DNA from 2 places in the Nocardioides houyundeii genome. Region 1 is predicted to be linked to the other one. Evidence: predicted binding sites of a transcription regulator. Region 1 holds the regulator's gene; the other holds the start of a gene.

Region 1 (3,766 bases):
GGGCGCCAGGGCATCCTGTACGTCGCCCGCCACCTGCCGCCGCCGGGACGCGACGGGCTGGGCAAGGCCCAGCTCGACGAGATCGTGGAGCTGATCGACGCGGCCGAGGGACGCACGCTGGGGCTGTTCTCCTCACGGCGGGCCGCCGAGACCGCCGCCGAGGCGGTGCGCGAGCGGCTGCCGCACCTGACCACCCTGGCCCAGGGCGAGGCGCAGCTGCCGGAGCTGGCGCGGCAGTTCGTGGAGGACCCGCACACGATTCTCTTCGGCACGCTCAGCCTCTGGCAGGGCCTCGACGTGCCCGGCGAGACCTGCCAGCTGGTGCTGATCGACCGGATCCCGTTCCCGCGGCCCGACGATCCCCTGATGAGTGCTCGGCAGCGCGCGGCCGACAAGGCCGGGGGCAACGGCTTCATGCAGGTTGCGGCCACCCACGCCGCCTTGCTGCTGGCCCAGGGTGCGGGGCGGCTGATCCGCACCACCACCGACCGCGGCGTGGTCGCGGTGCTGGACCCCCGGTTGGCCACCGCGCGGTACGGCGGCTTCCTCAAGGCGAGCCTGCCGCCGATGTGGACCACGACCGACCCGCAGGTGGTGCGCAAGGCGCTGACCCGACTGGCCGGCGGCTCGGGTCAGTAGCCGAGGATCTGGTAGTCCCGCCGGTACATCGCCTCGACCATGCTGCGCAGCGAGTCGGAGACCTCACGGGTGCTGCCAGGGGAGCCGGTCTGGTTCTGGGCCACCGTCGGCACCGCCGGTGCGCCGACGCGGCGGCAGACCTCGGCGAAGTCCTCGTCGAAGGTCTCCAGACGTCCCACGAAGTCGACCTGGCTGAGGTCGATGAGCCGGGTCTGCAGCGCGAGGTGCTGGTCGGTGCCCGGCACCTGGCCGAGGTCCTGGTCGGCCACCCAGCGGGCGAACTCCTCGACGTCCTGCATCTTGCGGTGCGTGGGCTCGTCGAAGTGGAAGTAGTTCATGTCCACGACCTTGTTGTGCCAGGCCGAGACGAACCGGTCCAGCGGATCGCGGACGAAGGCGAACTTGAAGTAGTCCTCGAACACGTCGATGGGATAGCGGATCCGCATCGCGTGGTCCACGTCCAGGGGCACCCCATGGGTGGTGAAGTGGTGGCGGATCGTGCGGGTGGCCACCTTGGCCACTCGGAACCAGATGAACCGGTGCTCGTGGCCCACGGTGAGGTTGTAGCTCAACGGGGAGAGGCGGCGGGACGCGCCGCTGTGGCGGTCCAGTTCCTTGAGGAGCGTCTGGCTCTCGTCGGTCAGCTTGAACCGGTCGTCAGGCTTGGTGCGGAACTGCTCGGAGGAGAGGTCGGCGGGTTCGGCATCTCGTCGGCTTCGTCGCACCGCCGTGAGATTACACGACCCGCCGCCTCGTCTCCGGAGTGGCGAGGGCCCCTGGCTCAGACCCGTCGCAGGACCGCGGTGACCTTGCCCAGGATGGTGGCGTGGGTCCCGTCGATCGGCTCGTAGGCGTCGTTGTGGGGGAGCAGCCAGACCTGGCCGTCCTTGCGCTGGAACGTCTTGACCGTGGCCTCACCGTCGATCATGGCGGCGACGATCTCGCCGTTGGAGGCTTCGGGCTGCTGCCGGATCACGACGTAGTCGCCGTTGCAGATCGCGGCGTCGATCATCGAGTCACCGGAGACCTCGAGCAGGAAGAGCGTGCCGTCGCCCACCAGCTGCTGCGGGAGCGGGAAGACGTCCTCGACGCGCTCCTCGGCCAGGATCGGGCCACCGGCGGCGATCCGACCGACGACCGGCACGTAGCGGGCGGCCGGCGCGGCGTCGCCGACACCGGTGGGGTCGAAGATCGTCTCCTCGTCGCTGCTCATGGCGCGACGGGCCGCCATCACCTCGGGCAGGAACACCTCGAGAGCCCGGGGCCGGTTGGGGTCGCGCTTGAGGAAGCCCTTCTCCTCCAGCACCTTGAGCTGGTGGGCCACGCTGCTGGAGCTGGTGAGGCCGACCGCCTGGCCGATCTCGCGCATGCTCGGCGGGTATCCACGCTGCTCGATCGCGTCCTTGATGGTGGAGAGCACCCGCTGCTGCCGCGGGGTGAGGCCGGTGGCGTCGGGAGGGCCGTCGGGCAGGGCCACGACCTTGCCCTTGGTCTCGCGCGGGTTGGCCATCCGGTGTCCTCCTGGTGTGGTGCGATCTCGGTGGTCTCACCGTAGTCGGCACCGGACCGGAGTTCAAACACCTGTTCGAACGGCGTGTTGCCTCGGCTCTGGTTGCCTCAGGTCTGCGGGTGCCACTCCCAGGTCACCACGTTGAACTTGGTGCGGAAGCCCAGGTCGACGTACACCTGGTAGCCCTCGTCGTTGGAGAGCACGGTGGCGGTCAGCGCCTCGGTGTGCGCGGCTCGGTTGAGCATGGTGGCGCACAGGGCCTTCGCGATGCCCCGGCCCCGGGCGTGCTCGCTGGTGCTGACGTTGGCCAGCATCACGCTGGTGCCGCGGCGGTGCATGGTGCTGGCGCCCAGCGGTTCGCCGGTGACCAGGCTCCGGGCGATGAAGAACTGGGTGTCGGCAGGGTCGAGGGTGTCGAGGAACTGCAGGTGCTCGGCCTCAGTGCCTCGGGGTAGGCCGAAGCCGGAGAACAGGATGGAGCTGACGGGTTCGAGGTGGTCGGGCCAGGCGACGTCGATGTAGACGTCGTCCGGGGTCCCGGGATCGACGGTCTCCTGCAGCGCCAGGTACATCGCCGGGCTCTCGCGAGGCACCATGCCGGCCTGCGCCAGGGCTGCCTCCAGCGCCGGGGTGGTGGTCTTGGGGGTGGTGACCCACCGGAACGGGAGTCCGCGCTCGAGGTAGGGCCCCAGGAGCGCTGGGACGCGGGTCGGCACGTCACGCGCCGAGATGCGCGCGTGCGTGATCACGTTGCCCGCGGGAAGAGGCAGGTGCGACCAGTACAGGAGTGCGTCCGGCTCGTGAGTGGTCTGGAAGACGGGGGAGAGGGACATGGCCTGCTGGAGAGCTTCGAGGTCTGCCTCGATGATCGCCATCGGCGTGGTCAGCGTGTCTCGCATGCGGGAGACGCTAGGGGGGCTGCCTAGACAGTTGCATGCCTCAAACTGATGACATCGAGGTGATCCGCTGGGCAACGCCGGCTTTGTGGTGCATTTTCCCCGCTTTCGCGGAGCATCTGCGCTCAGCGCGTGAGAACCGGGCGCGCTTCGAGCACGTCGAGGGGTCGTGGGGGGCCGCGACACGCTCGAACACTTGTTCGCACAGATGCTTGATTCATTCGAACATGTGCTCTAACTTCGTACATGTGTTCGATCGAACGTCTGATCGACTCCTCGTAGTCCAGCAGATCAGGACTGTCGGCGGAGATCACTAGACATGAGATCAACACAAGCCAACCGGCTGAACACTTCCCCCGGAGGTCCCCATGAGCACCATGACGCTGAACCCCACTCGCGAGCTTCGCCTCGGTCGTGACCTGCCTGTGGCAGCCCGTCAGGCGCCGGGGTCCACGGGTGTGCGCCTGACGCGTCGTGGGCGAGTGGTCGTGGTGGCCGCGATCCTGCTGACCGTGCTGGTCGCCGGGGTCTTCTTCGGTTCCCGCTCGGTCGCGACGGACGAGGCTGGCACGCCGGCACCCACCGAGGTCGTGATGGTGGGCCAGGGGGACACCCTGTGGGGGATCGCGTCGGAGATCGCCGTCGACGGCGACGTTCCCAGCGTGATGTCGGAGATCAAGCGGTTGAACGCGCTCGACTCCGGGATGCTCACCCTGGGGCA
Region 2 (3,766 bases), 1.6 Mb from region 1:
GGCTGACCGACGGGATCATGCTGGCCTTCCGCAACTTCTTCGAGCACTACGGCGTCGGCTGGGCCACCTACGTGCTCTCGGCGATGATCGCCATCGGCGCGCTCGCCTCGGTGGTCACCTGGATCGCCGCGCCGTCGATGGGGCTGCTGGCGGCCGGCAGGACCGGGGTGCTCCCGCCGTGGATGCAGAAGCAGAACAAGCGCGGCGTCGAGGAGGGGATCCTGGCCGTCCAGGGCGTCATCGTCACCGTGCTCGCGCTGCTCTTCGTGATCATCCCGAACGTGAGCGCGGTCTTCTTCACGCTCGTGGACATGGCGGCGGCGCTCTACCTGATCATGTACCTGCTGATGTTCGCCTCGGTGGTGCGGTTGCGCCGTACCCAACCGGACGTGCGGCGCAGCTACCGGGTGCCCGCCGTCGGCCTGGTGGCCGGCGTGGGCTTCCTCGCCTCCGCGGCGGCCCTGGTCCTGGGGTTCATCCCTCCGTCGGGACTGGTGGGGATCCCCCCGGCGGTCTACCCCTACGTGATGCTCGGCGTCGTGGTCCTGCTCGGCATGCCGCCGCTGCTGATCTACGCGGTGCGCAAGCCGCACTGGCGGACCACGGACGACCGGGGCAACCCTCTCCCCGCGGCCGGAGCTGCCAGCGGCTCGGGCGGATCGGGAGGGGGAGACTGATGCGAGAGCCGGTGCGGCTGCGCCCACTGCGGCTCCTGGCGGCAGGTCTGTTTGCCGTGAGCCTGGCAGCAGCGCTGGCCGGCTGCGCCGACGACGACAGGCAGGTCGCCCAGGAGCGAGCCGAGCGGCTGGTGGAGCTGACCCGTTCCAACGGGACCGCCCCGGAGCTGACCGTCGAAGTGGCGCGCAACCTCTACGGGGAGCACGCCTACGCGGTCTGCGCGTCGCTGGCGGGCAGTCCGCTCGACCTCGCCGTCTGGGCGCGGGTCACGCGGGCGGTGCCTGAGGAACTGGTGCAGGACCTCGTCGCCTACGACCGGTCGGTGGTGGAGGTCTACTGCCCTGACCGGCTCGACGACTACGAGGACCTGCTCGACACGCTGAACGTGGACGAGAGCGATCGCTGACCAGTGCGTCGGCGCATGGACGAGGAGCACGGCAAGGGCCAAGTCAACCGGCTCACGCCTGGTGCCCGGAGCCTGTATAGCGTTGGCGTGTGCCCCCATCTCTCAAGTCAGCACGCGTCATGCTGGCCGGGTCGTTGACGACGGCACTCGCCGCCGGAGGTATCGCAGCGGCGTGGGTTCTCATCGGCCGGACAGGGTTCACCTTCGCCTGGGTCACTCATTTCATTCTCATGGCGTGGGTGTCTTCGATCGTCGGTCCGCGGGTACACATTCCGAGTCACGGTTGGCTCCGGGTCAGGCACTGGGAGGCGCGGCTCTACCCGGCACTGGGGGTCCGACTGTTCGGGAAGCTGCTCGACGTCATCGGATGGAACCGGCTCATCGCAAGAGAACGTGGGTTCGACGGCACGCGGGAGGGCCTGAAAGAGCTCGATCAGCACACACGTCGCTCCGAGGTCGGCCACAGCATCTGCCTCTTCGTTGCTGCGGCCGTGGCTTTCGGCGTGCTGTCGACAGGGGCATGGCGAGGGGCCGTCTGGCTGGTGGCCCTCGGACTGCTCCTACATCTGTACCCAGCGCTGCTGCAGCGGCTCTTGCGTGCCCGCCTTCAGTCCATCTCGGCCCGGCTCTCAAGGAAGAGCTCTCCTCTCCTGTGAGACCGAACCAGGTCCGAGGCGGATCGTGCTCAGTCCGAAGAAGGGGTGTCCTGCTTCGGCTGCAAGGTGAGGCTGACCGAGTTGATGCAGTAGCGGTCGCCGGTCGGCGTGCCGTAGCCGTCGGGGAAGACGTGGCCCAGGTGGGAGCCGCACGTCGCGCAGCGCACCTCGACGCGCTTCATGCCGTGGCTGGTGTCCTCGATGTACTCGATCGTGTCGGTCATCGGCTGGTAGAAGCTGGGCCAGCCGCACCCGGAGTGGAACTTGGTGTCGGACTCGAAGAGCTCCGAGCCGCACGCCTTGCAGGAGTAGACCCCGGTGGTCTCGGTGTCGTTGTACTCACCGGTGAAGGCGCGCTCCGTGCCTGCCTGGCGGAGTACGGCGTACTCCTCGGGGGACAGCTCTGCTCGCCACTGCTCGTCGGTCTTCTCCACGTCGTAACCCATGAGGGTCACGGTAATCGGCCCGCCAAGGACGGTCGTAGGGCGGCGGGTCGCCGACGGCATCGAAGACCCGAACAAAGTTTCGTTTAGTGTCTCAGTCGGTGGGACGTGGGGCCTTGGTTGTCGGTGGGTGTCGGTTGGCTGGAGGCATGACAGCGAGCGCGGTGCGGGAGCCGGGGATGGCCCCTGGGGGCTCGGTGCTGGTGGACTCGGTGGCGGAGGCCCGGTTGGGGCTGCGTGCGGCGGCGATGGTGTCGCCGGGGTCGTTGGGGACCGGGGAGCTGGCGGCCGCGATCGGTGAGCTGGCGGGGTTGGAGTCGGCGGCGACCGCGTTGCGGTTGGCGCTCTCCGCCGAGGCGCAGGTGCGGCGGGTGGCCGAGGATCCGGTCCATGGTGGGGCGGCAACCGGGACCGATGCCTGGTTGGCCGGGTTGTTGGGTGCCACGCGGGAGTCGCAGGCAGCGGGGTTGAGGTTGGGGGAGCTGTTGTCCTCCAAGTACGCCGCGACGCGGGAGGCGTTCGCGGCGGGCCGGATCAGGGTGGACCAGGTCCGGGTGATCGTGAACGCCGCGGAGCAGGCCCCGGCCCGGGCCACGCCCGAGCAGCTCGCGACCGCGGAGGAGCTGTTGGTGGGCAAGGCGACCGGGGAGGGGACGCGGTCGGGGCGGGCGATGAACGCGAAGCGGTTGCGGCAGGCGGCGCGGCGGATGTTCGATCCGGTGGACCGAGGGCTGGCCGACGAGCACGAGCACGCGATGTTGACCCGGGAGAAGCATGGTGCTGACCGGGAGACCTATCTGTCGTTGCATGACAACGGGGACGGGACGTGGTCGGGGAGGTTCCGGATCCCGGAGCTGCACGGGTCGTTGTTGGACACGGTGCTGGGCCGGTTGAGCAGCCCGCGGCGGTTGGGTCGGGACAGGACCGGGGCTCCGGTGGTCGATGAGACCGCTGCGGGGGTGGGGGAGAGCGTGTCGTTCCCGGAGATCCAGGGTGCGGCGTTGTGTGAGCTGATCGAGCACCTGCCTACCAGTGGGCATGGCGGATCGGCTGCGGCGGTGCTGGTCACGTTGGACCTGGCGGCGTTGCTGGACGGGGTGGGTGCGGCTCGGTTGGAGACCGGGGTGCGGGTCACCGCGGGGGATGCTCGTCGGTTGGCGTGCGAGGCGGGGTTGGTCCCGGTGGTGCTGGGCGGTCGCTCGGAGCCGCTGGACCTGGGTCGGGAGCGGCGGTTGCACTCGGTGGCGCAGCGTCGGGCGTTGTCGCTGGTCCATGACAGCTGTGCGGTCGCGGGGTGTGAGCGGCCGTTCTCCTGGTGCGAGATCCACCATCACCGGCTGGCGTGGTCCCAGGGTGGGCGGACCGATCTGGGCAACGGGCTCCCGTTGTGCGGGCATCACCACCGCAGAGCCCATGACCCGGGCTGGGACCTACGTGAGCACACCTCCGGGGAGCGCCGCTTCCACCGCAGACGATGGGAGCGGCCTGCCGGAGGGGAGTCCGCGTGTCGAGAGGAGCGCCAGCGGCCGGAGTGCCGGGATCCTCGCTAGCGTGACCCCATGGCCACACCAGCAGCCTTCGTC

Evidence for each region. The regulator LexA, encoded in region 1, represses DNA repair genes until DNA is damaged. The targets are predictions, from matches to a motif close to TCGAACANNTGTTCGA.
Region 2: C0R66_RS04165 (HNH endonuclease signature motif containing protein) is a predicted target of LexA. The motif match lies at 2,254-2,269, and genes of this name have one in related genera.

What each region holds. Positions count from the first base shown of each region.
Region 1 is NZ_CP025581.1:3,046,586-3,050,351, reverse strand. Features, by position in the region: gene C0R66_RS14585 (ATP-dependent DNA helicase) at 1-639, shown strand, start outside; gene C0R66_RS14580 (sulfotransferase family protein) at 633-1,364, opposite strand; gene lexA (transcriptional repressor LexA) at 1,421-2,149, opposite strand; gene C0R66_RS14570 (GNAT family N-acetyltransferase) at 2,257-3,048, opposite strand; gene C0R66_RS14565 (LysM peptidoglycan-binding domain-containing protein) at 3,414-3,766, shown strand, end outside.
Region 2 is NZ_CP025581.1:853,571-857,336, forward strand. Features, by position in the region: gene gadC (glutamate/gamma-aminobutyrate antiporter GadC) at 1-677, shown strand, start outside; gene C0R66_RS04150 (hypothetical protein) at 677-1,084, shown strand; gene C0R66_RS04155 (glycosyl-4,4'-diaponeurosporenoate acyltransferase CrtO family protein) at 1,204-1,740, shown strand; gene msrB (peptide-methionine (R)-S-oxide reductase MsrB) at 1,770-2,186, opposite strand; gene C0R66_RS04165 (HNH endonuclease signature motif containing protein) at 2,333-3,733, shown strand; gene C0R66_RS04170 (DNA polymerase domain-containing protein) at 3,743-3,766, shown strand, end outside.